Regions from separate parts of the Sporosarcina sp. P20a genome, predicted to be linked through region 2. Evidence: riboswitches for the same ligand, from Rfam matches in the RefSeq annotation. Region 2 holds a riboswitch; the other holds the start of a gene.
What was found. Region 2 has a riboswitch for thiamine pyrophosphate ahead of thiM (hydroxyethylthiazole kinase). Riboswitches for the same ligand answer to the same signal wherever they lie in the genome.
Positions count from the first base shown of each region.

Region 1 (15,754 bases), on a different contig from region 2:
GATAGGTACAACCTATCCGGCTCCGATCGTTGATCACCAAGCTGCCCGTGCGCGTGCATTGGCAGCATATGATACATGTAAAAACTCTTAAATCTCATCAATCGACTCCAGCAGATGGATATGTTGTAGATGTAACCGATCCGCCCAAATGATTGCCCCGTATCCGCCTAGATAAAATTCGGTATGGGGATGTTGGCCTGCAAACTCGTCCAACTCCTGGATCATCTGCGGATCCTTCTCAAACGGAAACGTAGTGGATGCTGACAGCAACACTTTGACAGGCTTTATCTTTTCTATAAGAGACTGGATAGCGCCTGGAGCCGGTGAAGATCCAATCATCGCTGTGCGCCAGCCGTCGAGCATGAGTTGCAGTAGAAAAATATGCACTGGGATTTCATGTGATTCATTCGGAAGACACGCACCAAGCAGTATAGGTGAGTCTTCCCGGTATTGAAAGTTGCGACGTAGCTGAACGAGCTGATCACGCACGACCAAACTCGACAAAGCTTCCTGGTATTCATCCCATTCACCACTTGCCCAGTGATCCCCTATTTCCTTTAAAAATGGAATAACGATTTGCTGCAGATAGTGTTCAAGTCCTAATCGATGATAGGCTGCTTGTAAGGAGAAGTTTAATTCTAGCTCATCACAATTTTTACCGTGGCGCAGTAAGTCGCTCAGTGTATCTTCTAAATAGCTGTTTTCAGAATTTGATGGAATAGTGGAGTTTTTTTGAGACTTTGCCATTTCAGCTGCTTGTGATAGCGCAAAACCCTCTTCTGCATAGCGCTTCATCAGCAAAAATAACCGAATGTCCTCATCATGATAGACTCGATAGCCATTATCGAGACGCTGTGGAATCACGATATCATAGCGCTCTTCCCACTTCCTCAAGACTTGCCTCGACAAGCCTGTTTGATCTGCAACCTGTTTAATGGTATACGTAGGGGTTTCAGACGACGGCTTCAAAGCAATCAACCTTTCTGTGTACTAGAATTAGCGATCAACTATCGCTCTGTTCTTCATATCTAACATTATACATAGATTTGACGAGACAAGTCAAATCTGTTATTTTTACATTCTAGGAAGGTGTCTAAATGAAAAATACATATATTGTGCAAGGTACATGGATTGGTGTCATAACGGGGATTTTTCTCGCTATACTATTGAAAGGGGTGCAGTCCGTTACAGGTCACAAAGTGTATACTTTGCTATTGAATGTAGATTACATCCCCATCGTAAAAGAGTATGCATTTCCAGAAGTAATTGAAGTGTTTTTTCATCTAATTGTATCAGTTGTGCTCTGTATCATACTAGTGACGTTGTACGATAAATGCAATGGTTTCATCCGCAACCATGTGATTCTATTCACTTTTCTAGTGAATGTCGTTATCGGATTAATCTTGTATCCAACGACTTCATTTTCTGACCGAACGCCAAGTGTCACGAACATGATTTCTCTGTTTTGGTGGATTGCGGGACACGCGGTATATGGTTTCTTTGTAGGGATTTTGATCAGCAGGAATTCAAAAAGTAAGAATTAGGTTTATTCTAATCAATTATTCTAGTATTTGTAGTTAGAACTATGTATAATCAATTAACATGAACGTTATACAAAGTGTGAACAAATCAGGAAACGGCAGTTTGTTTATATCGATAGAAGAATATGATAATTAGGCAATGAATTTCATTGAATTACGGCGTATCGAAAGAAGTAGCAATAAATATCCTATAAAAGGAAGTGAGAATGCATGTTTTTAGCTTGGAGTGAAATTAAAAAGAACAAATTACGGTTTTTACTCATTACATCGATCTTGCTATTGGTGTCGTTCCTCGTGTTCTTCCTATCGGGACTGGCAAATGGGTTAGCCAGCATGAACAGAGAGGCGATTGACACATGGAAAGTTGATGCGGTGTTACTGACAGAGGAATCCGATAAAAGTTTATACGAATCGGCACTCAACAAAGAAGTAGCCGATGAGCTAGATGCGAAAGAAACAGCTGTTGTCAGTCAAATGGGAGCTATTGCGAACAACGGTGACACCAAGCAAAACGTTATGCTCTTCGGTATTGATCGAGATGAGTTTATCAAGCCCGAAGTCACTGAAGGGGACCCGACGTTTTATGTTCAAAACGGTGTGGTAGCATCCGATGTGTTGAAAGATGAAGGCTTTAAGATCGGCGATACGCTGGAGCTATCTTCATCGGATACCGAACTGACGATTGTCGGCTTTACGGAAAAGGCTCGTTTTAATGCATCACCTATACTTTACATGAAGTTAAATGACATGCAGAAGATCAAATTTGGTGACGCGTATACAATGAATAAAGATATTGTCAACGCAATTGTCATCAAAGACAAAGATTGGGATGCACTATCCTTGCCAGACAATACGGAAATCATTGAAACGGAAACCTTCATTGAGAATCTGCCGGGTTATACAGAGCAGAATTTGACGTTAACGTATATGATTTACTTCCTATTCGTTATCTCGGCTGCAATTGTTGCGATTTTCTTGTACGTATTGACAGTACAGAAAATCAGCATGTTCGGTCTAATGAAAGCGCAGGGGATTTCCAGCGCTTATTTGGCAAGATCGGTTATCGCGCAGACATTCATTCTTGCGCTAATCGGGGTTGTCCTCGCATTCGGTCTGACATTACTTGCGGGAAGCTTCCTGCCAAATGCCGTTCCTATCATGTTTGATATACCTACCATGATTATTTATGGTTTGGTCTTAATAGTAGTGGCGATTCTCGGAGCCGTCATTTCGGTTTGGACGATTATCCGAATTGATCCGCTCGAAGCGATAGGAGGATAAAAGATGGTACTAGAATTACGAAATGCGAAAAAGACGTTCGGTGAAGGCAATACGCTAGTCGAGGCGATGAAGGAGACCAATTTTGTAGTCGAACGTGGCGAATTGGTCGCAGTCATCGGGCCATCAGGTTCAGGTAAAAGTACGTTCTTGACGGTGGCTGGGGGTCTTCAAACGCCAAGCGAGGGCGAAGTCATCATTAACGGAAAAGAATTATCGCAGCTAAATGAAAAGCAACGTTCTAAAATTCGTTTGCAGGAAATTGGTTTTATATTACAAGCTTCCAACCTTGTCCCGTTCTTAACTGTTGACGAGCAGCTCGAATTGCTGAATAAAGTGAAGAAAGGCAATATGTCAAAAGACGAGCAACGTAAATTATACGAGGATTTAGGTATTACCAAATTGCATAAGAATTATCCTTCCGATCTATCGGGCGGCGAGCGGCAGCGTGTAGCGATTGCTAAAGCGCTGTTCAGTAAGCCATCAATTCTTTTGGCAGATGAGCCTACAGCTTCACTCGATTCCGATCGGGCGTTTGAAGTGATGGAGTTGTTGCGTAATGAAACCAAGTCCAATCAGACGGCGACCATTGTTGTGACGCACGACGTACGGTTGATCAAGTACGTAGATAAAGTGTATAAGATGACGGATGGTGTGTTGAGGCTGGAGAGTACGGCTGAGGCGGATTTAGGTTTGCCTGAGTGATTGGGATGTTAGATTTTTAATGAAATAAACGCTTCGGACGGCCATTTTTAAGGCTTTCCGAAGCGTTTTTTATTGGTGGGATTGTGGTGGGGTGCTCTATGTGGCGTGTTAACCGCTCAAAGTCGAGTTAAATTGTGTAGCGGCTCATAAAATCGTGGCAGCGCTCAATACTGCCGTCTACCCGCTCAATGCAACACGCTACCCACTCTATCCAGCGAGTAAAGCGCTCATAAAACTGCTTGAGTGCTCTATGCTGCTTGTTATCCGCTCAATGTGACGTGTAAACCGCTCAATATCAAGTTTAATCGTGGAGCCGCTCATAAAATCGTGGTAGCGCTCAATGTTGCCGTCTATCCGCTCTATGCAACACGCTACCCGCTCTATCCAGCGAGTAAAGCGCTCATAAAACCGCTCGAGCGCTCAATGCCAAGAGCTATCCGCTCTATCAGACACGCTACCCGCTCATAAAACCACGCACCACCGCTCTCCCCCAAAAAAACGATCACCCCAACAAACCAGCCACAATCCTCCGCGCAACCGTAATATCCTTCGTTCCATGCACCAACATCCGGCCGTCGCGGAATAACACGAGTCGATGGTCGTCATATTCACAGGAAACCAAATAAGGGTTTTGCTTTAAATCAGAAACAATATCGCGAATGGACTCGGCAAATGGTATCAGTTCAACTTGTCGATTCTTCGGCCATGTCAGTTGAACGGTGTCGCGTCCGCACAGTACGGCGGTCCGAATGACTTCATTGGCAGACAGATAAGGATAGACAGGGGTGTCTGAGCAACTTGGGCAATTGGGTTTCTTCATGCTTTGTACGTTCATTGCGGCGCGTTCGCCTGTCCAGAGATCGACGGATTCGAGACGGGGTTCCATCGTCGCCCCCGTGATACACTTCAGCAGTTCCGCGGTTTGTCGGGCAGCAGTTGTGACGACGATGGGCGAGATGACGCCGACTGTATCGCATGTCAAAGACTGTGGCGGCAATGCTTCGAGCAGGCAATGTAAGCAGGGCGCTTCTTCTTTTACACCAATCGGAAACGTCAGACCGTAGCTACCGACGCAAGCACCCATGAAGAAGGGGATGCCGAGTTGTAATGCGGCATCATTTGCGAGTAATCGAGTTTCGATATTATCTGTGCCATCGAGAATGAATTGATGGCCTTCGAATAATTCGAGGACATTTTCAGGCGTGACATCCGCCACAATCCCACGAACTTTCACGTCGCTGTTGATAGCGCGCAATCGGTTTTCCGCAGCGATCGCTTTAGGCAATTGATCGATGACATCTTGCTCTGTATATAATTGCTGTCTATGAAGATTGGTCCATTCCAAAATATCGCGATCGACAATCGTCAGTTCGCCGATCCCTGCCCGCACTAGCATCTCCGCTCCGGAAGAGCCGAGCGCACCAGCTCCTAAGACGAAAACTTTTGCTTCGCGGATACGTTGTTGCCCAATTGGTCCGATGGGTGCAAACAGTTCTTGCCGAGAATATTTACCGATCAAGTCGTCACAAGCCCTTCAGTCGGACTGCTAGCTACACCATAATCACGGACCGGCATACGTCCAGCTTTATAACCGAGACGTCCCGCTTCAATCGCGAGCTTCATTGCTTCCGCCATCATGATAGGATTGGCGGCTTCCGATACTGCCGTATTCAACAATACACCGTCTGCGCCGAGTTCCATCGCAAAAGCTGCGTCTTTTGGAGAGCCGACTCCTGCGTCAATGATGACGGGTACATTGGATTGCTCAATAATAAATGACAAGTTCAATGGGTTCAGAATGCCTCTGCCCGAACCAATCGGTGCAGCACCCGGCATAATAGCGTGAACACCTAATTCGCATAGTTTTCTCGCAAGTACTACATCGTCTGACGTATAGGGCAATACAATGAAGCCTTCCTCTAACAGCATTTCAGAAGCGCGTAATGTTTCCACGGGATCAGGAAGCAGCGAACGGCTACATCCAATGATTTCAACCTTTACCATGTCGCAAAGTCCGGATGCTTTGGCGAGACGTGCGATATGTACGGCTTCTTCTGCTGTACTCGCTCCTGCTGTATTTGGCAGCAATGTATAGCGCGTCAAATCAAGTCGCTCTAGGAAATTGGGCTGTGATGCTTCGAAAATATCCATGCGTCGTACCGCAAACGTCAGGATTTCTGCTTCCGATACAGCGACTGCTTGTTCCTGTATTTTAAATGAAGGATATTTCCCTGTACCTAATAATAATCGTGAAGAGAATTCTTTATCTGCAATTTTTAACATCTTCATCCGCCTCCTACAAAATGTATGATTTCAATTTGGTCTCGGTCCATGATCGGTGCGTCGTAGTGATCTTTCTCCAAAATCTCTTTGTTTTTCTCCACAATCAAAATGCGATCACCAAGTCCTAAATGTTCAAGTAACTGCTGAATCGTCCCTACTTCTGAAACAACTGAATACGATTTTCCGTTCAGATCAATCATTTTCTCCATAAGATACCTCTCCTATTCTATAACTTTGTAAGATTTCCAGTGAACGCATAGGAGATAATACGGCCGCACCTGCTACGTTATTTCGTTGTAAAATGGGCAGGTGATGCGGCTGAATTCCGCCGATCGCATACACGGGAACCGAACTACACTCAGCAATAGAAAACAATTCTTCCGTTCCGCGCGCTGGCAGTCCAGGCTTCGATGACGTCTTGAAAATATGCCCGTACAGGAGCCAATCAGCACCTTCTTGCGTAGCTTCCTTTGCTTCCTTCAATGAATGAATCGAGCAACCGAAAGTGAGCTCAGGAAATTTTCGATGTGCCTCCCGTAACGGCATACCATAACCAGTCAGCTGTACTTTTGAGAGGTTCAGTCTTCTAGCTAAGTGAGGTCTGGCATGAAGAATGAGCTTGTCGAGTGGAAATTCAGTACTGGCAAGACGCGTAACTAGATCTACTAGTTGTTCGTCTGTCTTGGACTTTTCCCGCAAAATGATGGCATCAAGAAGCGGTGCTGTCTGCAACAAATCTAGTGCCAGTTCATCAACCGAAAGACGGTCGTCGGTCACGCCAAGTAATTTCATTCATTCCCCTCCAATAGAAAAAACCACTTCCCGAATCGGAAAGTGGTAGAAATGTCGACAGAAATACATACGGAACGACTCGCCACTTCCCTCCGCAGGTGCTAACCTGTTCAGGTAATAAGGGTTTCAGAGCCACACTCTTTTCTCAGTCCTTGTGAAGGATTCCCCTAATGGTCAAAATATTTGGTTTTCAGAACTAGCGTATCATGCCCATGGTGGAATGAAAAGAGTTTTTTTGAATAAGTACTCATCCCGCAATTTAATTGCCGATATCGATTTCTACAACAATTACAGTGATCGTTAAGGATGCTTGTTTCTAGTGGAGCCAAATCAATATGTGTCTTGATGGGGGGTAGGTATTCTACTTAGTACGAATTTCAAATAGCGCTCCGAAAATAGGTAGAACGTAATTGTATGAAAGTATATGATAATTTCCTCCTCTTCAAGTGTATTTATTATCCTAAGTATAAGATTATTTTGTGAAATCTACGTTGAAGTCCGTCAAGTTTCGTCAAACAATACTTTTTCTTCTCGTCAAAGTGCTTTATACTGAATAAGTAGTACACATTTATGAATAGAGGAGAATCGTACGGATGAAATTAACCTATTCTGGTAAAACGAAAGACGTCTACCGCTTGGAAGATGGCCACGTGCTATTGAAATTCAAGGATGATGTAACAGGGGAAGATGGTGTATTCGATCCAGGTGCCAACACAGTAGGCCTGACGATTGATGGTGCTGGGAAGTCCGGACTTCGCATGACACAATACTTTTTTGAGAAATTGGCGGAGCAAAACATACCGACACATTACATCGATGCCAATCTGGACGAAGTAACGATGACGGTGAAGCCTGCTACGGTCTTTGGTAAAGGATTAGAAGTGATTTGTCGATACCGTGCGGTCGGAAGTTTCTTGCGCAGATTCGGTGCGTACGCTGAAGAAGGACAAGTACTTGATGCTTTCGTGGAAGTGACATTGAAAGACGACGAACGTCGAGATCCACCTATTTCAGAAGATGCTTTGGCCCAACTTCACATTTTGACGCATGAAGAATACGCAACACTTAAAGAATTAACTCAGCAAATTTCTGAAGTAGTCCGTTCAGAGATGGCCGAAAAAGGTTTAGAGCTATATGATATTAAATTGGAGTTTGGTCGTGATCCTGAGCGGAATATCATGTTGATCGATGAAATTTCAGGAGGCAATATGCGCGTTTATCAAGGTGATACATATATTGCACCAATGGAATTAGAAAAGATATTATTTTCATAAAATTCAACCGGAAACGAAAAATGTTTCCGGTTTTTTATATTCTCTCTCAGGCTATACGCTGACTGGCTTAGCTGAGTTTTACTTTTTAATCAAATAAATAAATAGATATATTTACTGTTGACAACGTTTTCGGAGTTTCCTATAATAGCAACCAGTGTCACAGGCGACACCTAGTTTGCTTCTTCGCCAGTGTGTGAACGTTGGTTGGATGAATGCGTATGGTAGTAAATTTTAGATAATGAAAGTGTCTTTCATATCAGCGAATCGTTAATATATCTGCTGTTTCCATGAACAAAAGCTCCCCGCTTTTGTAAAGGCGCTCTTTTTTGCTCTTCATACTGCAAGGCAGAAAGATAGCACCCATAGTAGCCAGCAAGAATCTCCATTTTGGCTTTTCTACGTAAGTACCCTTGCTATATCCGCTAGATTCATAACTAGAATCTGCCGAGTGTATGTGCTCGGTCCGTAAAAACCTCACATTAATGACTATTCGACGAACGTATTGGAAGTAGATCGTGTTCTCGGGTAACGAAGCACACATCTTAGAAATTCACAGATGATGAATACTTGTACAACTACATGTAAGAGAACTTGGAGGAGAAACTGTTTGGACACAAAACACAAAGTTTCGATTGCAGGACTAGATCCGAACGATCCGTATTCATTTCGTATTCCGACTGTAAATGATGGAAAGTTCATCTGGCAGCTCATTAAGGATACGAACGTACTTGATTTGAATTCCTCTTACAGCTATTTGCTGTGGGCAGACCAATTCAGCGATACGAGTATTATCGTAGAAGATCATGGAAAGCTTGTAGGCTTCATTTCAGGCTTTATTCAACCAAAAGCGCAAGATACATTGTTTATCTGGCAAGTCGCAGTCGATGAATCGGTACGTGGTAAGCGTATAGCTTCCCATATGCTGCATACGATTTTGCAAAGTGATGCATGTCGAAATATTCGCTATCTAGAAGCGACCGTCACACCATCTAATGAGGCGTCCACTAAGTTATTTACAGGCTTAGCACGTGATTTGGAGACGGAATGCACGATTACGGATGGCTATACGACAGATCAATTCCCTGGTGGCGGGCATGAATCAGAAGAACTGTTCCGCATTGGACCATTCTGAGAAACAAGCCGATTGCCGCAACATGACACGGGAAAATACAGAATCTAACGGAGGAATTAATTACACATGGTACTGACAAAAAGTCAGAAAGTAATGGAAGTATTCGAGAATCGCGAGTCGCAAGTGAGAAGTTACAGCAGAAGTTTCCCAACAGTATTCAACAAAGCAAAAGGCTATAAGATGTGGGACACGGAAGGTAAAGAATATATCGATTTCTTCGCCGGCGCAGGTGCTTTAAACTACGGCCATAACAACGATAGAATGAAAGAAAAGCTGATTGAATATATTCATGATGATGGAATTTCACATAGTTTGGATATGGGGACGACGGTCCGAAAAGAATTTCTTGAACGATTTAACGAAGTGATCTTGCAGCCGCGAAACATGGACTATAAAGTAATGTTTCCTGGTCCTACTGGGACGAATACAGTTGAGAGTGCGCTGAAAATCGCCCGCAAAGTTACGGGACGTCAAAATATTGTAAGCTTTACAAATGGTTTCCACGGCATGACGCTTGGTGCGTTGTCTGTAACAGGCAACTCATACAACCGCGATGGAGCCGGAGTACCGCTTACCAATACGACCTCTATGCCGTATGATACGTTTTTAGAAGAAGGGCAATCATTGAACTTCCTAAAAAAGTATTTAGCAAATGCAAGCAGTGGCTTGGATTTACCTGCAGCTATGATTCTCGAAACGGTACAAGGGGAAGGCGGCATCAATCCCGCAAGTTTTGGGTGGTTGCGTGAAGTGGAACGTCTCTGCAGAAATTACGATATCTTATTAATTGTCGATGATGTGCAAGCAGGTTGTGGACGTACTGGAACATTCTTCAGTTTTGAACCAGCCGGCATTAAACCGGACATCGTTTGTCTATCAAAATCCATTGGTGGCTACGGATTACCATTAGCACTCACGCTGATCAAACCAGAATACGATACATTCGGTCCAGCTGAGCATAACGGAACATTTCGCGGTAACAATATGGCGATCTTGACAGCGACTGAAGCTTTATCGTACTGGGAAACAGATGAATTCGCTAAATCGGTACAAGAAAAATCCAAGCTCATCACGAAGCGCATGGAAACCATCGTCGAAGACTATCCACAGTTGAAAGCTACAACACGTGGCCGTGGCTTCATGCAAGGAATCGTCTGTGGTGAAGGCAAGGAAGACTATGCGGATAAAATCTGTGCAAAAGCATTTGAAAAAGGCTTGATCATTGAAACATCTGGACCTGAAGGCGAAGTCGTCAAATTCCTCGGTTCATTGATTATGGATGAAGAAGGTATTGATCAAGGCTTTGATATTCTAGAAGAAGCGATTGAAGAAATTGTTAAAAACTAAGGGAGAGAATGTTCAGTGATAGTACGTACAGTAGATGAAATTATTGGTAGCGAAAATGAAACAAAAGCAGAAAATTGGGCAAGCCGACGTTTCTTGCTGAAGAAAGATAATATGGGCTTCTCGTTCCACGAAACGATTATTTATGCTGGAACGGAAACACATATCCATTACCAAAACCACCTAGAAGCTGTCTACTGCGTGGCAGGCGATGGGGAAATCGAAACGATCGCAGACGGCAAAGTCTATCCGATCAAAGATGGTACGATGTATGCGTTGAATGAACACGACGAGCATTATTTACGTGGTGGAAAAGATGACATGCGCTTGATTTGTGTCTTTAACCCGCCAGTCGTCGGAACGGAGACGCATGATGAGAACGGTGTGTATCCGCTGATTGAAGATTAAGTGTTGTGGAATGTACTATGGTTAGTGAGCACTCTGAGGGTAATTCCTTGGAGTGTATTTTTTATTGTGGGGGGGCGGGTGAGAGGGCCGGCCGCTCATTAATTTGGCTGAGTGCTCTATGTTGTGGCTTATCCGCTCATAGTTTCTGGGCGAGTGCTCTATCAGTCCTTATAAATGCTCAATGTAGTACTTGGCTCCGCTCAATGTCATGGGGTAAGCGCTCAATGCTATGCTTTCTATCTGTCGCTGCTCAAGGTCAGGAGGTAACCACTGGTTCCGTGCAAAGTCATCCACTAATCGCTCAATGCGACCCTAGATCCGCTCAATGTTAGTGTTTAAGCGCTCTATGCAATGCTAAATCAGCCCAAAGTCAGTCGTTAACCGCTCATTGCATGGCGGCGTCCGCTCAATGTCACAAATTATACGCTCAATCCAGCACGTGCTCCGCTCATAAAGTCCCAATCACATGTTAGAATTTCATTAAATAGGGTACACTAGACACTATGAGTTCATTATAAAAGCAGTAATGAACAGTAATGTACATAACTTACACAAGGAGGAATTCAATTATGTGGAAATTACCTAGTATTGTATTGGGCTCGGCACTAATGATGGCGGCTTGCGGTGGCGCGGCGGATGAAGAAAAAGAACCGGTCAACGGTAGCGGTGATCCAGTCGTGGAAGAAGAGGGAACAGCGGAGCCTGAAGTGATGGCGCCGGTTATGAATGTTGACGGAGAAGAAATCGGTTCTGTAACGCTAACGCAAGGACCATCTGGAGTAGCGATGGACATTGACGTAACGGGCCTTGAGCCAGGTGAACACGGCATGCACTTCCATGAAACGGGTGTCTGTACAGCACCAGACTTTAAAGAGTCGGCTGGCGGTCACTTCAACCCAACAGATAAAAAACACGGGTTAGAGAATCCAGAAGGACACCATGCAGGAGACTTGGAGAATCTTGTGGCGGATGAAGAAGGGAACGCAAAAGTTACTGTAACAACAGATGCAGTTACGCTTGAGTCTGGAAAAGACAATTCATTAATTGATGAAGACGGAACAGCTTTGGTTATCCATGAAGGTCCGGATGATAACGTAACAGATCCAGCCGGCAATTCTGGAACGCCATTTGCTTGTGCTGAGATTACATCTGAGAATATGAAGTGATTAGGCAAGTAGGATGTCCCGGGGTTTCGGGGCATCTTTTTTTGTGTTGTTTCGACTTGTTTAAGTTTAAGTGCAAGTGCAAGTGCAAGTGCAAGTGCAAGTGCTTGGAAAGAGTGAGTTACTTAGTGATTACGATGGGATGGAAGCTCCAGTTGGCGGACGCTTTCCCATGGGCCCGCGGTGAGCCAACTAGTCACTGCGTTCCTTTGGTTGTCTCACCTGATCGGGCTAATCCATCGGGAAGAGCCGTAACGAAGGACGGCTTTTGCGAGTAAAAGCGAAGCGTTAGGAGCACATCTTTGCACTTCGCCGCCAACTTCCGCTTCCATCCTACTTTTATAGTGAAAGGACTAAGAACACTTACTGTCGATGGTGTGTGAATTATTGTATTGTCTTAACTTATTTTAATTCAAGTACTGAAGTTCAAAAGTGTATTACAACACTTACTTTAATGCGCAACAAAGTGTATCTTCCACTCACACTGCAAGAGATTGGCGCGTAGGAGGGGCGACTCCGGGAGGATCAGCGGGACAGGTGAAACACCATGCGAGCGAAGCGAGCTGTGTGGTTCACCGCCCGCCCTCCGGAAAGCGTCCCCTCCGAAGCACCAATCCCCACCCCAACACCACTGCCAGCCTCTCCATTAAACTATTGAACACGAAAAAAAGAACGCCCTCCCGGAAAGGGGCGTCCTGTTGATTATCGAACAATCGCGATAATCCCTTCTTCATCATCCAGCTTTAGCTGAATGCCTGCTGCCATCGGATCCTGATCGAGATACTGCTCGATCCAAAGGCGAAGCGCCTCGACTAGACGGGAGGTGTCCAAATGATGCATCTTGCCGTTAAGCTCGGCGTCTGCTGAAAACCCAGTGTCGTCATCGTAAGCAAGTTCGACTTCCACGTCGTCTGGCATTGCACGTGATTCTTTTGCAATCAATACACATACTGCATTTACTACGTCCTGTTCGTAAATTATCTGTTGTTCCATTGATTCATGTCCTCATTGCGTTTACGCTCTTTCTCTTTGAAGATCGCGAAAATCTTCCGAACCATGTAAATGATGAAGACAATCGCTAACACGTTAATGAGCAAGCCCATAATGGATCCAAGCATACCCATATTCGCAAACAAGCTACCGAATAATAGACCTGCCAGTCCACCAACCAATAGACCTTTCATCAAGCCGCCACCCATACCGCCTGGCTTCTTAGCTGTCTTGCCCGCTGTTGCTTTATCAGTACTTTGATTGGTATCTTGTTTCTTTTCTGCTTTGTTCGGTTGCACACGATTAGGTGTACTGAAGCTCTTCTTACCAGACTTATAGCCACGTGCTTCGGCAGTAATTTCATCTTGGAAGATGATGTTCCCGATTGGCGACAAAATCAACGTCGCAGCGAGGAAAAATGCAGCAAATTTTTTCAATTGATAATCTCCTTTAATGCTGTAGTGAAGGTCTTGGATCTACCCATGCCCTTCACTTTATTTTACTGGATAACTAGCCGTAATGAAAGGAAATTCCCTTACTTAGCGAAGAAGTTTTCCGTATAAAATGGCTGTTCTTTGTCGTTGAAATCTACACCGATCCCAAGGAACTGATAGTCGCGGATTAATATGTTTTCTCGGTGGCCTTTTGAATTCATTAGCCCTTCATGTGCAAAAATACTGCTTGATTGACCATATGCTAGATTTTCACCGGCACTGACGAATTGGACGCCTTGTTTTTTCATGCGATCGAAAGGGGACTCGCCTTGTAAGTTTTCATGGCTGAAGTAATCTTGCACTGCCATATCGGTACTATGTAGACGTGCCGTTTCAGATGCCAGTTCATCCCATGTTAAAATGGAACGACCGTGGCGAACTCTTGCTGCGTTCGTCAAATCAAACAATTGCATCTCAAAGCCTTGGCGCATCGCATCGTTTTGAGGGGCGTAGAGCGCGGACTTTCTTTGCTCTAGCGAATCCGAGATTAATTGTACTGCGGTTACGGTATTTTCATTATGCAGATCATAAAAGACATACATATAGAGTCCATCCGAATGAAAGATGTCCATGCCTTCATCATTTTGCAACTTATAAATGTTTGTCCCTTTACGGATTTCAGAGATTGGTTCGCCGAGTCCTTGACGTACTTCTGCTTTTGGCACGCCGTATTCGATGCCGATAGATGAAGCGATCAGGCGATCATTTGTATAAATCGCATTGACGCGACGTTTAATATCGTATGACAGCATGACGAAGTTCTGATAGTTATCATGGAACGTCAGCCATTCTGTGCCGTATTCATTAACGGATTTCCGCGTAGGGTCTCCGAGCTTTTCCTTCACTTGTGCTTCCGTTGTACCAATTTCGATATTGTGGATAGAAATAATGCCTGTTGCCGGCGCATCGAGCACGGGTTGGGCAACTTCCTCTGGGGGACTGCTTCCGTTTGCTTTATCGGAAATGAATGTAATTAAATCGACAATCGATTCTTTTGTATAGTCAAGCGCAGATCCAACTACTTCCTCGTTCAGCACGGTTTCTACTTTGGCATCAAGCGGATCGAGAAACGATAAATCCACGTATTCTGATACCGGGCCTTCCCATAAGGGCTTGAAAGCGTAGAGTAGTACGGCAAGAAAGAGTAACTGAAACAGGCGTTTTATCATTAGAAACCCACTCCTCTATCACATTATACTCTGTTTCCCCTTCAGCAATACAGTGGTAACTATGAAATGTTGAAAATTATCGTCCAGAGTAGCAGGAAAAAGGGTATACTAAAAAAAGAATGGAAGTTTGGAAGGAGTGGATGGCATGTTCGGTGGTGTGAGCAGTGTACCTTCCTGGTTTTATATAGTCGCAATTGCAGTCGTTATATTGCTTGTCCTGATTACGGAATGGCGAACAAGATGAACACTGAATATCAAAAGAAAGAAGGAAATAATATGTTAACATTTGAAGAGAAACAACAGATTATAGAAGAGTTCCCGGAGTTAGTGAAGAAAGAAGTGTCTATGAAGCGCTTGAACTATCATTATGAAGAGTCTTTGTACGATAAAACGGTAGTCGTGCAGCATTTGCACCCGAATGGGAATGCATTTGTTTACGTGGCAGATGTGAAAGGCTATGAAGCAGATGATCGCGGTCTAGTCAATGTACGCGAATACTCTGCAGATGAATTCCGTGCAGTGATTCGTGCGGCAATTGAAGGATTGGCGACAGAAGTTGAGGAACCTGAAACGATTGCAGAAACATGGCAGAATTCCAATGGTCAGATGCTGACACTTCTTGAAGAAGATGGCTTCTTTAATATTTACCATGAAGTAAACTTGGAAGAAGGCTTCGGAGATTACGGTGAGGCGGCAAGTTATTTGAAAGAAGAAGGCTTTTCCGTCAAAACGAAATAACAGCTACAGGAGTGATATCGAATGAAGGGTAAAACAGTTGCGATTTGGCTGATCGTCGTGTTGATTGTGGCGGTAGTGGGCGTCGTATTAATGGTTCAGACTACCTTCAAAAATAATCCTACACAAAAAAATCATCAATCATTGGACAACCAGTCATATACCGAAATCGGCACGTTTGGCTGGCAATAAAAGGAGAAGAGCCTGTTGAGAATATACGATTCTCAACAGGCTCTTTTTATTTTTTTACACTATATTTCTGGCTGTTCGAACGATACAAGCCTTTACCAAACGGTAGCCACCAGTTCCATTTTCCGAACAGTTTCATTAAGCTTGGCACTAGCAATAGTCTAATGATTGTCGCATCGATCGCCACTGCGACTGCAATCCCGACGCCGATTTGTTTCACGGGCATGACGTCTGTAAACGCAAAGGCGCCTGTTAGA
Region 1 covers NZ_PDYT01000003.1:23,856-39,609, reverse strand. The annotation lists gene CSV72_RS05760 (cryptochrome/photolyase family protein) at 1-91, shown strand, start outside; gene CSV72_RS05755 (MerR family transcriptional regulator) at 88-969, opposite strand; gene CSV72_RS05750 (hypothetical protein) at 1,098-1,544, shown strand; gene CSV72_RS05745 (ABC transporter permease) at 1,752-2,822, shown strand; gene CSV72_RS05740 (ABC transporter ATP-binding protein) at 2,826-3,524, shown strand; gene CSV72_RS05735 (ThiF family adenylyltransferase) at 4,027-5,043, opposite strand; gene CSV72_RS05730 (thiazole synthase) at 5,040-5,813, opposite strand; gene thiS (sulfur carrier protein ThiS) at 5,810-6,016, opposite strand; gene CSV72_RS05720 (thiamine phosphate synthase) at 6,000-6,599, opposite strand; TPP riboswitch at 6,670-6,778, opposite strand; gene CSV72_RS05715 (phosphoribosylaminoimidazolesuccinocarboxamide synthase) at 7,193-7,873, shown strand; gene ectA (diaminobutyrate acetyltransferase) at 8,481-9,005, shown strand; gene ectB (diaminobutyrate--2-oxoglutarate transaminase) at 9,072-10,352, shown strand; gene CSV72_RS05700 (ectoine synthase) at 10,368-10,757, shown strand; gene CSV72_RS05695 (superoxide dismutase family protein) at 11,327-11,923, shown strand; gene CSV72_RS05690 (DUF2653 family protein) at 12,623-12,913, opposite strand; gene CSV72_RS05685 (hypothetical protein) at 12,898-13,347, opposite strand; gene CSV72_RS05680 (CAP domain-containing protein) at 13,446-14,573, opposite strand; gene CSV72_RS05675 (hypothetical protein) at 14,850-15,311, shown strand; gene CSV72_RS16700 (hypothetical protein) at 15,333-15,500, shown strand; gene CSV72_RS05670 (MMPL family transporter) at 15,547-15,754, opposite strand, start outside.
Region 1: it holds a riboswitch for thiamine pyrophosphate, as region 2 does, so the genes downstream of both, CSV72_RS05720 (thiamine phosphate synthase) here and thiM (hydroxyethylthiazole kinase) in region 2, are expected to answer to the same signal.

Region 2 (15,754 bases):
TGAACTCCGTCTGCATTAATTGCCAATGCTAGATCCACATCGTCATTGATGATGAAAGGAACGCGGTACAGTCTGCAAAGTGCCTGACACTTCTTGGCGAATCCGAGCAAAGCTTCGCCTTCAAGTGCATTCGATCCTTTTTCACGCAACTGAAAACATGTGATACCACCGCGCAGAGCTGCTTCCACTATTGTTAATGGATCCTGACTACCCGAGTTTGGTGTGCCCATTACAAAATATAAGCCTAATGCTTTCCTCACTTCCATCGTTCGCATCAGTGCAACTCCTTTTTTAGCTCACCGTATGCCCAGTGATTTGTCGGTCCGTGTCCTGAACCAATCTTTAAGCCATGTTCAATCGCAGCCTGTATGAACTGCTTTGCTTCGGCGACTGCATCTGGCAACGAAAAGCCTCTCGCTAGAAAACTCGTCAAAGCAGCTGCAAATGTGCATCCAGTTCCATGTGTATCTTTCGTTTGAATCCAAGGTGTTGTCACAGTGAACGATTGACCGTCTGCGTCCGCGTAATAATCTTTTGCATCCAGCACGTCATTACGGTGTCCGCCTTTCATCACGACGGCTTTCGCTCCCATCTGGATAAAAGCGGTTGCGGCTTGCCGAATGTCTTCGTCTGTCTGTATTTTCATTCCAGTCAGCACTTCCGCTTCAGGAATATTCGGTGTAACAATTGTAGCCAGTGGTAGTAAATGTTCTTTTAATGCTTGAATCGCCTGTTGTTGCAATAAAGATTGTCCGCCCTTTGCAATCATGACAGGGTCAATAACTAAAGGAATTGGAGGATATTCTTTTAATAGCGCAGCAACTTCAGTAATGATTTCTGCCGAAAATAGCATGCCGGTTTTACATGCTTTTACATCAAAGTCATCAAGCACTGCACGTATTTGTGCTATGACTCCGTCGGTCTGTATCGGATATACACCGTGAACGCCATGTGTGTTCTGTGCAGTCACTGCGGTGATCGCAGACGTTCCGAATACACCTAGCTCTTGAAATGTCTTTAAGTCGGCCTGAATTCCTGCTCCTCCTCCGCTATCCGAACCTGCAATGGTCAATGCTACTTGTACTGTCAATTGAAAAACCTCCTGTCTATTATGCTAAAGATGTTTTCGATTCGCGATCCAATGTATGTAATATATTTAAGAAGTTCACAGCAAAGTCTCCAGGACCACGGGAAATTTTCGCTGTTTGTTCACCAGCTCGTTTATAAAATAAAAGTGCATCTGCAACGGCTTCCAAAGGATGTTCCATTCCTACTGAGAGAAAAGCACCTGTGACAGAACTGAGTAAACATCCTGTGCCGGTTATGGTAGTCATCATAGGGTGGCCGCCTGTGATAGACAATGTGGAATGGCCGTCCGTGACGATATCGACTTCGCCCGATACTGCTACGAGACAGTTGTACTTACGAGCAGTCTTTTTCGCCAGATCTTCGATGTCTGCAGAACCTTCTCCTGCGTCCACACCTTTAGCGGCCCAAGGTACATCTGCAATCGCAGCAAGTTCCCCTGTATTACAGCGGATCAATGTGACATCTACTTCGTCCAGTACTTTCAGGACGCTAGCTTTACGAAAAGGGGTGGCGCCTGCACCAACCGGGTCTAGTACAACAGGTTTTCCTGCTGCACGGGCACTGTTTCCAGCTAAAATCATTGCGTCCACTGTTTGTTGCTTTAACGTGCCAATATTTAAAATACTGCAAGCGGCAATTTTTGCAATATCTTCTGCTTCCTCTACTGCATCCGCCATAACGGGAGATGCACCTATTGCAAGTAAACCATTTGCTTGGAAATTCGCGACTACAAAATTTGTAATGCAATGAACGAGCGGTTGCTTTTGACGAAGTTGTTGAATAAGCTGCATGTTTCTCTTCCTTCCTTTAAAGGTATATATACAAAAAGCCCATGCATTGATGGGCGGTTGGGTATGAAAACTACCCACTTTCCTCCGCTAGTATGTACTAGATCAGGTTCAAAGGGTTTGCGTAATTGCATCTCAGCCAAAAAGTAGGCACCCCTAGTGGTTGCTATGTATCAGACAGGCTAATTATATCATATACATGAAAAAGGTTAAAACGATACTGGAATAATGGGGTGGAAGTACGTGGAAATGAGCGATTGCGCATAGAGGAAGAGGTATAACTATATGCTGAATGTTACATAATTATCTGAAGGCGTATAACTGTTTCAGATGAAATAGATAAAAGGGAGCAGATCGCAAATGGAGAAATTATTCGAAATTCAACAAATGGACCATTCAATGGATGATATATCGTTTACGTGGAGTGACACAGGTGGTTATTATCGTGTCTATAAAAATGACCAGCAAGTATATGAAGGAACGGCCCCGAAGTTTACAGATGGGCAGCTAGACCCATCACATCCTTTCCAGTATACAGTGGAACGAGTAGAGGAAGGATGGGTTCGAGATGTAATTGTTATCCAGACATCTGCCCTGACCGCGGTACAAGAAGATGAACATCCTTTACAACGACTAGTGATCACGACGATTGCCGCCTCCTCACAAATTGCTCTGTCGTGGGAGTGGATTAAGGACGTGGAGAAATTCGATATTTACCGTAACGGTCAATACCTCGAAACAATTGCTGATAATCGTTTTATTGATCGCGAGGTAAGTTCTTCGGAGTCGGTCGTTTACAGTGTGTCGGCAACATGCCCGTTGATTGATAGCAATCAGAAAATGAATATCAGTAAGTCAATCGCATCAAAAGTGTATGAAGTGATTATGCCCCCGAATCCGAATAATAAACCAACAGAAGAAGTCTACACCTTTTCTGTGCGTGTAAAGCAACGGGATCAATTACTCACACCGATAGCTGACAGAAAAAAATTAAATGAAGTGAAGCAATGGAAGTTCCGCTATACGACGTTTTTAAAGGAAGATATTATAAAGAATCCAAATCTCTTTTCACCTATTTCATACTTTACGGGGGATGATCGAGACTTTAATCCGGAAGGGAAAAGTTTCCGCACACGTGTGGATATAGAAGGACAGTTTGTCGCAGGAGATAGCACACTTCAATTTACAAAAGCAACCGGACCAACAATTGGTATGAATTATATGAAACGATATAAGCGCCATGACCATGCGTCTGTAGACGGTATAGAAATTGAGCGATTAGAAGGGAAATCGACTGAAGTTCATTTTGCAATCAACCATGACGTGGGCAACCCACTAACTGCTTCGCCACCTATTCATTATGAAGTGAAAGCTCATTTGGATCGGAATGGGAACTTAGACTTAGTTGGTTATCATAATGATGCGCCTCATCATGAAATCTATTTAGCACTTGATGACGAGGACTGGCGATCGGTGCATCGTACTGAAAGTGAAGGGTTAGCGTATTTGACTGGTGTGCTTGGAGATAATTATTGGCGTTACGTGACATGTAATTAATAATAAACCGCCGCAGTCCATAGTGGATTGCGGCGGTTTACTTGACTAAGTCGTGCTATTTGATCGTTTCTTGAAAACTCTTTCGGTCTGAATTAAGCTTGGTGACCCGTACGTTCAACTTACTGATTGATTCCTCTGTTAGTTCAATTCCTCCGTCTTGCTCATATTTCTTCCACGTGTTCAAGTCTTTTCTGTATAACTGTTCGGAAAATCGATAGACGTCAATGTTTTTTTCTATAGCCTCTTTGTATGTCTCTAAAATTTGTTTAGATATCTCTTCCTCCAATCTTTTCTGGATATCTTTTATCGAAATGGAGCCTTCCTTTGTACTCAGTGATGCTTCGACATCTACTTCCACATTAAATTTCACACCATTTTTATTGATGGGTGTAATGGTCGGTTTTACTTTATCGACTATTATGGATACGTGATCATCTTTTTCTGTTTTGAAAGAAATTCGACCACGTTTAGTTTTCTTATTCATCCACTGCAATCCTCTTGCGCTAGAACCCGAAATAAATCCTTTGAAATTGTGGCGTGAAATGGACGCTATGCCTGATAATACAGGTGCTGCAACGGATTCTTTTGCAGACTCCCAATTATCCTTTACATCGATGAGAGGGATTGCTGCTTCGTGACCTGGCTCGTCCAAACCGATAATCAGCTCGCGTATATTCGTAGGATAGACAAACGATTCTTGTTCGTAGGAATTGTCTGGATCACCAAGCTTTGATAGGGTAAGTGCTTTATTAATAACAGGCCGGACCAGCAACACGTCCTGCACCGGATCTTTTGTGGCGTATAACCAAATTTGATAGCGCGTTTCTAGATACCGTGTAATTCTGTCAATGACTGTATTCAATTTGCCGTGCTCCAACACCTTTTCCGATACAACAATGTAAGAAGCATGTCCCCAAAATACCTGCTGGTCAACGGAATGGTACAGCTGGGCAAGGGCATCATCAAACGTATCGGCCTTTGCAAATCCTACTTCTGCCTGAGGTATGTCACTCACGGGTTGTTCAGATTTTGGTGTGTTGGCAAAGTCGATGATCTGTATATATATGTGAAATTGATTGTCTATATAATCAACACCCAAGCCGTTGACATACAGCATTCGCTCGGGTTCTCTCATATCCCAGCAACCCGCCAGTAATAACGTCAGACAAAGTGTTGCGTACAACGCAGCTTTTTTCATTCTCCCGTTCCTTTCTGGCGTGTTTTATCCTTTGGATGCAATACGTCAGGTCGCTCATTGTATTGCTCAGTAGGTAGACGGAACAATGTCTTTTTAATATTTTTCCACTTGATGTCTGTTGCAATACTTAAATAAGGGACCCCGAATGTATGGATAGTTGATAAATATAAAAGGGTAGCAAATAAAGACACATAAAAACCAAATAAACCCATCAGTCCGGTAAGTAAAATAAAAAACACGCGTAATGCACTGACAGCTGTAACGAGTGATTGATTAACTAAAGTATAGGCCGCAATTGTAGAAGTGGCGATCACGACAATCATAGCGGGACTTGTTAAACCTGCGCGTATTGCTGCATCTCCAATAATCAATCCACCTACAACTCCAATCGTACTTCCGATTACAGTTGGCAGACGTAGACCCGCTTCTCGAAATAACTCAAATAAGCCAAGCATCAATAACATTTCAAACATAGAAGGAAAAGGTAGACCTAAGTTTGCCTGTACGATGGTTGCTAACAATTGAATAGGCAACTGATCTTGATGAAAGGCGGTGAGTGCAAGCCAGAAAGCGGGTAACAGTAAACCAATTAATAAACTGCCGAGACGAAGCAGTCGTTGTATCGAACTTTGTAGACTTGGAAATTCAAAATCCTCGGATGTTTTCATTAATAAAAACAAGCTGACCGGAGTGATGACGGCGTAGGCTACGCCGTCCACTAGAATAACAAAGCGGCCTCTCGCCAATGACTGGATTGCATTGTCAGGTCGTCCCGTATAGTCAGATCGGGGAAAGAGCAAGGCTTTTTTATTCACTAACTCCATCAATGCATCACCGCTGAACACAATATCGGTATTCACTTTGCCCAGCTGTGTCCGCAGTTGATTTAATGTATCTTCACTGGCAATATCATCGAAGTATATAAGTGCTACAGAAGTTTTTGACCGTGTGCCTAATTCAAACTTTTCAACGCATAAAGAATTGGTTGGAAGGCGTTTTCTAATGAGTGCAATATTAACTGAGATATCTTCAATGAAGTTATCACGAGGTCCTTTAACCGGAACTTCTAAACGTGTTTCTTCAGGTGACCGATTTGGTTTACTTTCAATATTACCGGTTACAACTAATTGGAGATCTTCAAAATACACGAGCACATGCCCCGTATACACTAGCATAATTAGTTCTTTTTCTGTTTTTGGAATCTGAAGTTTTGGTATATATAAAGAAGAGCAGAGAACTTGCTTACTTATGCTTTCTTTATTGTCAGTATATAATTCACGTACATTTGGAATCACGACTTCATTCAATAATTGTGCGTCGAACATTGAATCGCATGTGATGAAGTAGACTGTATGTGATTGAAAAGTATAGGGCTGGAACTGTATATCACCAGAATGTAGAAAAAGTTGCTGTAGTGAATCCAGATCAATGTTCATATCAGGAGCTTTCATACTATATCACCATTTCCTAATAGATTAGTTCGGCTGTTTTCTTATTTCCTTCCCGACCGTTGTGCGGCAAAGACAAGAAAGAATGTTAGTAGAAACAAGAATACAAATGTGCCAGTTAAAACATAATCACCTTTGATTTTAAGAAACACATGGTCACTCACTAAAAGTAAGGATACGCTCATAAAGAAAAGGGCCGGCAAGATGATCTTTGAAATCCGCTTCTTATCACCAGTCATCCCTAACAGATCAATTGCAATGAAGAGTAGCAAACCAATGCGGATAAAAGCACCGGTTAGCCATTGATAAATGGAAAGGAAGTCTAAGTGTTCAAAAAAACGACCGATCGAGACAAGTCCCCATTCCTCATAAGCAGGATAAAGTTGCTTCGCGGCTTCATTTGGTCCGAACTCCGTAATAGCACCAACGAGGGGACCGATCGTCAGCCCGAGCAAAATGAGCATCATGACCGTGAAATGGTACCAGCGAAACGGATTTTTCACGCGATGCTGAATGAAGAGAAGCAATGACAGCTCTATAAATCCCGACGCAGGATAAATAGCGGATTTGAGGACAGGTTGTACGCCGTGTTCTAAAAAAGGCATTAACATGTTGTAATCTTTCACTTGCAAGTTAGTAAACGCTACGAAAAATCCGAAAATGACTACACCAAATAATACGATTGCATTGACGGTGACTATGGATTGTATATTGGCCATCGCAAGTAGAACGCATAAGACGCTAAATGTTAGCAATAATAAAAATAGGGGAGTTTTCGGCAAAAAAGTGGCGGCAATCCACTCCAACATCTCGACCATTGTAAAAGCAGACAAAATCAGCAGAAAAATTGCAACCATATATCGGATGACGGCCGATGGCACCTTGCCGACATTATCAGTTAGCCACTTCGTCAAATGTTTCCGTTCGGACTTTTTATGGATATAGATAAAAAGAAAGACAAAGGGAAAGATAGCAAGAAACGCAATTATGACCGATATCCATCCATCTCTTCGTGCGTCCTCCAACAGTGAAGGAATAATGGTCACATGATTTTTCAGTCCAATAACCGTCATGGATAAGAATATGACATGCAGAATGCTGATAGAGCTCTTTTGATTCATAGAAACCCCTTCTTAACTAAAGTAGTTTCCTTTAGCTTTACCTAAAATGTGCAGTTTTATAATCTATATAAGTAATTAAAAAGGAACAGCAATATTACAGTCTACGATTTGTATGATCTATAAAACTATTTGATTGAAAGCGCTTACCAAATAGTTTAGAATAAAAGATAGCTTATGAAAGCGTACGCATCAGGAATAAAGTGAAACTATGTTTCGTATAATAGCTTTGCGTGCATAATGATTGCGCTGAGATACAAGCAAAATAATGAGAACAGGGAGTGTGACGCAGTATGGTACAAGCTTCAGAAAATCTAGTTTACGCAAATCCAAATACAGAAGGTTCAAAGGTTCAGTTCAAAGAACGCTATGATAATTTCATCGGTGGCAAGTGGACGGCACCAGTAAAAGGCCAGTATTTCGATAACTCAACGCCAGTTACAGGTAAGGTATTTACTCAGGTGGCGAGATCTACAGAAGAAGACATTGAACTGGCTCTGGATGCAGCTCATGCAGCAAAAGATGCGTGGGGAAAAACATCAGTCACTGAACGTTCGAATATTTTGCTGAAGATTGCTGATCGTATTGAAGAGAATTTAGAAATGCTAGCTGTAGCTGAAACATGGGATAACGGAAAGGCTGTACGTGAAACATTAAATGCCGATCTTCCGCTTGCAGTTGACCATTTTAGATACTTTGCTTCTGCAATTCGTGCGCAAGAAGGCGGAGTCAGTCAAATAGACAACGATACTGTAGCCTACCATTTCCATGAGCCACTAGGAGTTGTAGGGCAGATTATTCCCTGGAACTTCCCTATTTTAATGGCAGTATGGAAACTTGCTCCGGCATTGGCCGCAGGAAACTGTGTCGTGCTAAAACCAGCTGAGCAAACACCAGCGTCTATTTTAGTATTGGTTGAATTAATCCAAGACTTACTGCCGGCAGGTGTTCTGAACGTAGTCAACGGTTTCGGACTGGAAGCAGGAAAACCACTAGCATCCAATCCGCGAATCAATAAGATTGCCTTCACAGGAGAGACGACAACAGGCCGTCTAATCATGCAGTATGCTTCACAAAACTTGATTCCGGTTACTTTGGAATTGGGCGGAAAATCCCCGAACATTTTCTTCGAAGATGTAATGGCGGAAGATGATGCGTTCCTTGATAAAGCAGTTGAAGGTTTTGTTATGTTCGCATTAAACCAAGGAGAGGTCTGTACGTGTCCATCTCGTGCGTTAATTCAGGAATCCATTTACGATAAGTTCATGGAACGTGCACTTGAGCGGGTTAAAGCGATCAAGACAGGAAACCCATTGGATCCAACAGTCATGATGGGTGCTCAAGCATCAACTGAGCAACTAGAGAAGATTCTTTCTTACCTAGACATCGGAAAACAAGAAGGTGCAGAATGTCTGACAGGTGGAGAGCAGAACAAACTCGAAGGTGATCTTGCAGAAGGTTATTATGTGCAACCGACTGTATTTAAAGGACATAATAAGATGAGGATCTTCCAAGAAGAAATCTTTGGTCCTGTAGTAGCAGTAACGACGTTTAAAGATAAAGAAGAAGCGTTAGAAATTGCGAATGATACATTGTATGGACTGGGTTCAGGTGTATGGACGCGCGATATGAATACAGCGTACCGCTTCGGTCGCGGGATTCAGGCAGGGCGCGTATGGACGAACTGCTATCATGCATATCCGGCACACTCTGCTTTCGGTGGCTACAAAGCTTCGGGTATCGGCCGTGAAAACCACTTACAGATGCTAGCGCATTATCAGCAGACAAAGAACATGCTAGTTAGCTACGCAGAAAGCAAACAAGGATTCTTTTGATCGAATCTGTCTGGAGGATCCGCAGTGAATGGAGGAATTCCTATGCCAGATCGAGTAGTCGCAACAGAAGAAGCATTGGCTCTTATAGAGTTGTTAAAAGAGAAGCACGGACCTCTGATGTTTCATCAGTCCGGCGGTTGCTGTGATGGATCTTCCCCGATGTGTTACGAAGATGGAGATTTAATTGTCGGTAACCAAGATGTATTGCTAGGGCACATCGGCGGCATGCCATTTTATATGATGAAAAGTCAGTTTGAGTATTGGAAACATACACAGCTAATTATTGACGTAGTCGATGGACGTGGTGGAATGTTTTCGCTCGAAGGAGTGGAAGGGAAACGTTTCCTGACTAGATCCCGGGCCTTTACTGACGAAGAATATAAGGAATTAACTCCATAAAAAAGCCTTCCGTTAAATAGGAAGGCTAGGACTGAAAGCAACTCCAGGAACATCGGAGTATGTTTTCAGTCCATTTTTTTATAAGTAGATATATATATAATCTTTACGAGATAAAACGTTGCCGTTCTTCAGGTGAGGGCAACATACAAGATAACTCCTTTTTGCCGAACCATTTATATCGATTTGTTGCAATGTAGTCATAGACGATGTCGCGGATTGCGGGTGGAATGACTATGAATAGAAATGCCAAGTGCCATAAACCATCCAATTTTTTTGCGATACGTAAAGCTGCGCCTGACTTTGTATAGGCTTTACCATTTTCAATCAATACTAAGCTATCTACGTTATCAGGAATTTGATAATCCTTACGAAATTTTCTACCTACATCATCTTGTAACGAAGCGAATGAAAAGTGTTTGTAAGGGTCACGTTTAATAATAAATTGCACGCTTGCGTCACAGAAGTTACATTCGCCATCAAATAGTATAATTCTATTTCGTTCCATAAATATTCTCTCCTTCAAAAATACATGATATCGTACTATACCCACATAGCATGAACTTAACTCACTCTATATAAACGGAATAGTTTGACATCTTTAGTGATTCGTATATAATAGAAGGTGACTAGGTTGGTTCTGTCTTGTGTATCATATATAGAAGAAAGGGTGAAAAGGTATGGAACGTCAATACATCCATCCAGCTGAGCTGGAGTTGCGTCGTGACTCTGACTTTTTACGTTCCGAGAATATGGTAGGCGAAGGTGCTCCGGTCTATGGCGCATTAAATGAGTGTAAAATTCTTATAAAGAAATTGGAATCGATAGAAAATAGCCTTGGTTTTGAGAAGCCTTCTACACCTAGAAGCTGTGAGTTATAAATTGTCTATTAAAAGTAAAGCAATCTCCTTTATCTCTATTCATAAAGGATATTGCTTTTTATTTTTGGCTTTCCTATGTCGGTAGCCCGTAACAAATTTATTTACTCGCATGTAATAGGGTATAAGGAGGTGGAGAAATGAATCAAGGACATTGTGGAATGTCAGGCGGACATCACCAGCAAGGATGGGGGCACCAACAGCATCATCATCATCAAGGAATGCAAGGTCATCAAGGTATGCCAGGCGGACAGCAGCAAGGTTTCCAACCCGTATTTTGCCCGCCACAGTATCGGTTTAACGATTGCTTCACTAAACAGGAAATGCCATTTATTCATCCGATCGTGAATGTGAATCGACACCACGTAGTTGGTGTGCCACAGCACTACTATACAGAAACTACTGAAGACGTTATGGGCTCTACTATTATGCCAGGAAGAGGACCAGGAATGGGGCCAGGATTCGGACCAGGATCTGGAGGTATGTGGGGTGGCCAAGGTTGTCATCGCCGTAGAAGATGCCGCTAATTGTTTGTTAATATGAACAATCCGCCATCTCTAGTATTTTAGAGATGGCGGATTGTTTTATTTTTTTAACGCCTGTCGAGTCTATACGGCGCTTTCAGCATTTAATGTTATGCATTAAAGTATCGCGCGTCGGGGTGTGCGAAGACCATTGCGGATACGGATGCTTCTGGTTCCATCATGAATTCTTCGGTCAGAATAACTCCGTGCTCTTCGGGTCTGATGAGGCGGAAGAGTTTGGCTTGGTCTTCTAGGTTCGGACATGCTGGGTAGCCGAATGAGAATCGTTGGCCTTGGTATTTGGCTGCGAAACGTTCGAGCATGGTGAAGTCTGTTGGGTCAGGGAATCCCCATTGGTCACGGATTTCTTGGTGAATCCGTTCAGCAAAGCCTTCTGCGAGTTCCAAAGCAGTTGACTGGAATGCATGGCTTTCTAGGAACTTACCTTCAGCTTTCAATTCGTTCGCATAATCACGAACGCCTTTTCCGGCAGTTACTTGCATGAAAGCGACGTAGTCCATCTCGCCACTATCTACTGTTTTCAAGTAGTCAGCTAAGCATAGGAACGGTTCCTTGTCTTGACGTGGGAACGTGAAGCGTTCGATTTCAGTTTTCGAGTCTTCCGGATCGTAAATGATTACGTCATCGCCATCTGCTTGGGCAGGGAAGAATTGATAAACGCCGGAAGCTTTCATTTTATCGGATTTCAAGAACTCGGTGACCATGTCGTGAAGTTGAACTGCGCGTTCATCTTTTCGTTCAAGCATTTTATCGACATTTCCACGCAGACCTAAGTGGTGACCGATCAGTGTGCGCATATTTACATAAGGATGTAAGTGGGCAACAGAATAATCTTTCACGACACGTCTGCGCAAATCTGTCGGTACGAATACCGGAACGTCGGTGCGCACCGTTTTCACTGGGCGCGGCTTGACCGCAACTGCTACAGCTCCGCGACTTGCTTTTATGGCGTCATTGGCTTCACGTTTTTCGATACTTTGCACTAATTCTTCAAGTAGTTCTTCTTTGCCTTCACTTTGTAGACGGTTTGCCAAATCAAGCCCTTGCATCGCATCCTTAGCGAAAATTACTGGACCATCATATTCAGATGCGATTTTAGTTTCGGTGAAGCGTCTTGTCAACGCTGCTCCGCCAACCATTATAGGCGTATCGATACCCGCTGCTTTGAAGTCTTGGGCAGTCAAGACCATTTGTTGTGCAGACTTAACGAGTAATCCGGACAGACCTACAATATCTGGCTTTTCTTTACGGATTACTTCAATTAATGCGGCAGGGGTTACTTTGATTCCGATATCGATTACTTTAAATCCATTATTGCTTAATATGATTTCTACTAAGTTTTTCCCGATATCATGCACATCGCCCTTAACTGTAGCTAGGATAATTTTACCTTTACCCGAATCATCTTCTTTTTTCTCCATGAACTGCTCGAGATAGGAAACGGAAGCCTTCATGACTCCGGCACTTTGCAGAACTTCTGCTACAATCAGCTGATTATCATTGAATAAACGGCCGACTTCAGCCATCCCTGTCATGAGTGGACCATTGATGATATCAAGTGGTTCGTCATATGTTTTTAAAGCGGAATCCAAGTCGGGAATTAACCCTTCTTTTGTACCTTCGACTATATAGTATGCAAGTCGTTCAGCTACAGTTTTTGGTAAATCATCTTCTGTTTTCTCTTTTTTCTTACCGCGATAAAAGTCTGCGAATGCTGCCAGTGTGTCATCCGTTGTGGAAAACAGTAAATCGTCTGCCAGCTTTACTTCAGCCTCTGGAATCGAAGCATAACGTTCAAGTTTTTCTGTATTTATAATCGCATAATCGAGACCTGCCTGTGTACAGTGATACAAGTACACGGCATTTAAGACTTCACGACCAACAGAAGGTAGTCCGAACGAGACGTTACTGACACCTAGAGTCGTTAGGGTACGCGGAAGATTTTCTTTGATTAACCGAATTCCTTCGATCGTTTCTACTGCAGAGCCGATGTATTGTTCATCGCCTGTGCCGACAGGAAAGACGAGTGGATCAAAAATGATATCTTCAGGCGGGATTTGCCATTTATTGACGAGTAATTCGTATGAACGTAACGCAACTTCAAGTTTGCGCTCTCTCGTTACAGCCATTCCGATTTCATCAATCGTTCCGACTACAACAGCCGCTCCATACTTTTTAACTAAAGGAAGTACCGCGTCAAAGCGTTCTTCACCATCTTCCAGGTTAATGGAGTTGATGATTGCTTTACCTTGTGAGAATTTCAGCGCTTCTGCAATAACATTTTCATCTGTCGAGTCAATGACTAGAGGGACTTTAACTTTCTTCACTACTTCTTGCATGAATCGAGTCATATCATGCAATTCATCACGGTCGGGATTCGCAAGACAAATATCCAATACGTGCGCTCCGCGTTTTACTTGTGCACGTGCGATTTCAGAAGCTTCTTCAAATTTTTCTTCTACTATAAGCTGCTTGAATTTACGCGAACCGATAACGTTTGTACGTTCACCAATTAATAGAGGACGCATAGTATCGTCATAGAGCAATGGTTCAATACCTGAAACTGCATGACCATGAGGCTCCGCCATTTGACGGGGCTTTAGATCTTTCACTGCTTCCCTAATTGCGCGAATATGGTCGGGCGTCGTACCGCAGCACCCGCCAACCATATTCAACCAGCCTTTCTCGGCAAAGCCTACGAGCTTTTTCGATAGGGACTCGGGTGATTCATGGTAATGTCCTTCTGCATCGGGCAATCCAGCATTTGGATAGCATGTAACATAGCCTGTCGCTAAGTCTGACAATGAGCGTAAATGGTCTGTCATAAATTCAGGTCCTGTTGCGCAGTTCAACCCAACCGAAAGAGGTTGAACGTGTTCAATGGAAATATAGAATGCTTCAATACTTTGTCCTGCAAGTGTTGTACCCATAGGTTCGATTGTGCCTGAAATCATAATAGGGATTTCGCGTCCAAGCTCTTTGAACGCCTTTTTAATACCGATCGTTCCGGCTTTAACGTTCAGCATATCCTGACTCGTTTCCATTAGAATCAAGTCACTACCTGCTTCGACAAGTGCCTTTGCTTGAACGTAGAAGTCTTGAGATAGTTCATCAAATGTAATGCCGCCAGTAACGGAAAGCGTCTTTGTCGTAGGTCCGATCGCGCCTGCGACAAAACGTGGCCAGTCTGGTGTGGAGAACTTTGCTGCACTCTTTTTTGCGATTTCCACAGACTTTGCATTAATTTCATCCGCACGATGTCCAAGTGAAAATTCATTCAATACAAGGGGGGTACCACCAAATGTATTCGTACAAATAATATCGGCACCAGCTTCTAAGTACTCATCGTGAATTTTCTCTAAAATGTCTGGGCGTAAAACGCTCATGTATTCGTTACATCCATCGTATTCTTCTCCACCAAAGTCTTCCGTTGAGAAATCTTCCGCTTGCAGCATCGTCCCCATCGCACCATCAATAATAAGGATTCGTTTGTCTAGTTGTTCTTCAATAGGATGTCTCTGCATGTGTTAATTCCCTCTCCTTCTGCTGGTCTATTTCCTTAATATACTCATACAACTCTAATGTCATATCGTAACGAAGGAATGGTGTGATGAGATACAGCCCATTAAAATACTGAGCTGCAGTATCAATCAATTCTTTTGCGATTTCAAGTCCTGTTTGAGTTGATCTTTCACGGTCTTCTCCACATTCACGCATCCTTTCCAACACATCTTCTGAAAGCTTGATGCCCGGCACTTCGTGATGTAGGAACTCTGCATTTCGTATATTTGTCAATGGCATGATACCGATGAAGATTGGTGTATCCAAGTGTTTTGTAGCTTCATATACATCGATAATCTTTTCTTTCGTGTAAACCGGTTGCGTGATGAAATAGTCTGCGCCCGCTTCAATTTTCTTCTCAAGTCGTTGTACAGCTCGATCGATTACACGAACGTTCGGATTGAAAGCTGCTGAAATAGAGAAGTTGGCCTTCTTGCGTAATGGCTTACCAGAGAATGAAATGCCTTCATTCAATTTCTTAATCAATTGCAATAACTCCATGCTGGACACATCGTAGACGCTTGTAGCGCCAGGGAAGTCTCCAACTTTTGTCGGATCGCCTGTTACGGCTAGAATATCGTGAATGCCTAATGCATCGAGTCCCATCAAATGTGATTGTAAGCCGATAAGATTATGATCACGGCACGTCAAATGTACAAGCGGGCGGATATTATGTTGCGTCTTAACGATCGAGCCCATTGCCATGTTGCTGATACGAGGGGAGGCAAGTGAATTATCTGCCATTGTTATAGCGTCAACGCCTGCGTCATATAACACATTTGCGCCCTTAATATACTCTTCTGTTTCCAAGTGGCGAGGTGTATCTAGCTCTACAATTACCGTTCGCTCTGTTTTGGCTTTTTCGTGAAGAGGTTGATGTTTTGTAGGTCCCGCTTCATGAATCACGATAGGCTTTGTCGGTTGCACGACTTTTTTTGTGATAGGTGCTAGTCGCGCTAACTGTGTTTTGGCTGCTTTAATATGCTTAGGTGTTGTTCCGCAACATCCACCGATCAACCGAACGCCTTGATCGCGTAGTAATACAGCAGCGCGTCCGAAGTATTCTGCTTCTGACTCATAGACTATACGTCCGTCTTCTACATCTAATAGACTGGCGTTTGGATATGCCGATAAAAATGCTTTTTCAGGTAATGTTACGTTATCAAATGCTTGAATCGTGTGGTAAGGGCCCAAGCGACAGTTAACGCCTACGATATCTGCTCCAAGCGATTCAAGTTGATGAAGTGCATCATTTAATGAAAGCCCGTTCTGTAATACGCCAGGATCATGCATAGACACTTGTGCGATCAATGGAACATCCGTGATTTTCTTTAACGTGGT
Region 2 covers NZ_PDYT01000012.1:5,896-21,649, forward strand. The annotation lists gene thiE (thiamine phosphate synthase) at 1-275, opposite strand, end outside; gene thiD (bifunctional hydroxymethylpyrimidine kinase/phosphomethylpyrimidine kinase) at 275-1,090, opposite strand; gene thiM (hydroxyethylthiazole kinase) at 1,110-1,880, opposite strand; TPP riboswitch at 1,943-2,045, opposite strand; gene CSV72_RS10640 (DUF3238 domain-containing protein) at 2,238-3,434, shown strand; gene CSV72_RS10645 (Ger(x)C family spore germination protein) at 3,490-4,632, opposite strand; gene CSV72_RS10650 (spore germination protein) at 4,629-6,068, opposite strand; gene CSV72_RS10655 (endospore germination permease) at 6,125-7,201, opposite strand; gene adh (aldehyde dehydrogenase) at 7,492-9,033, shown strand; gene CSV72_RS10665 (DUF779 domain-containing protein) at 9,076-9,432, shown strand; gene CSV72_RS10670 (thiol-disulfide oxidoreductase DCC family protein) at 9,536-9,937, opposite strand; gene CSV72_RS10675 (hypothetical protein) at 10,110-10,310, shown strand; gene CSV72_RS16575 (hypothetical protein) at 10,448-10,834, shown strand; gene metH (methionine synthase) at 10,942-14,376, opposite strand; gene CSV72_RS10690 (bifunctional homocysteine S-methyltransferase/methylenetetrahydrofolate reductase) at 14,357-15,754, opposite strand, start outside.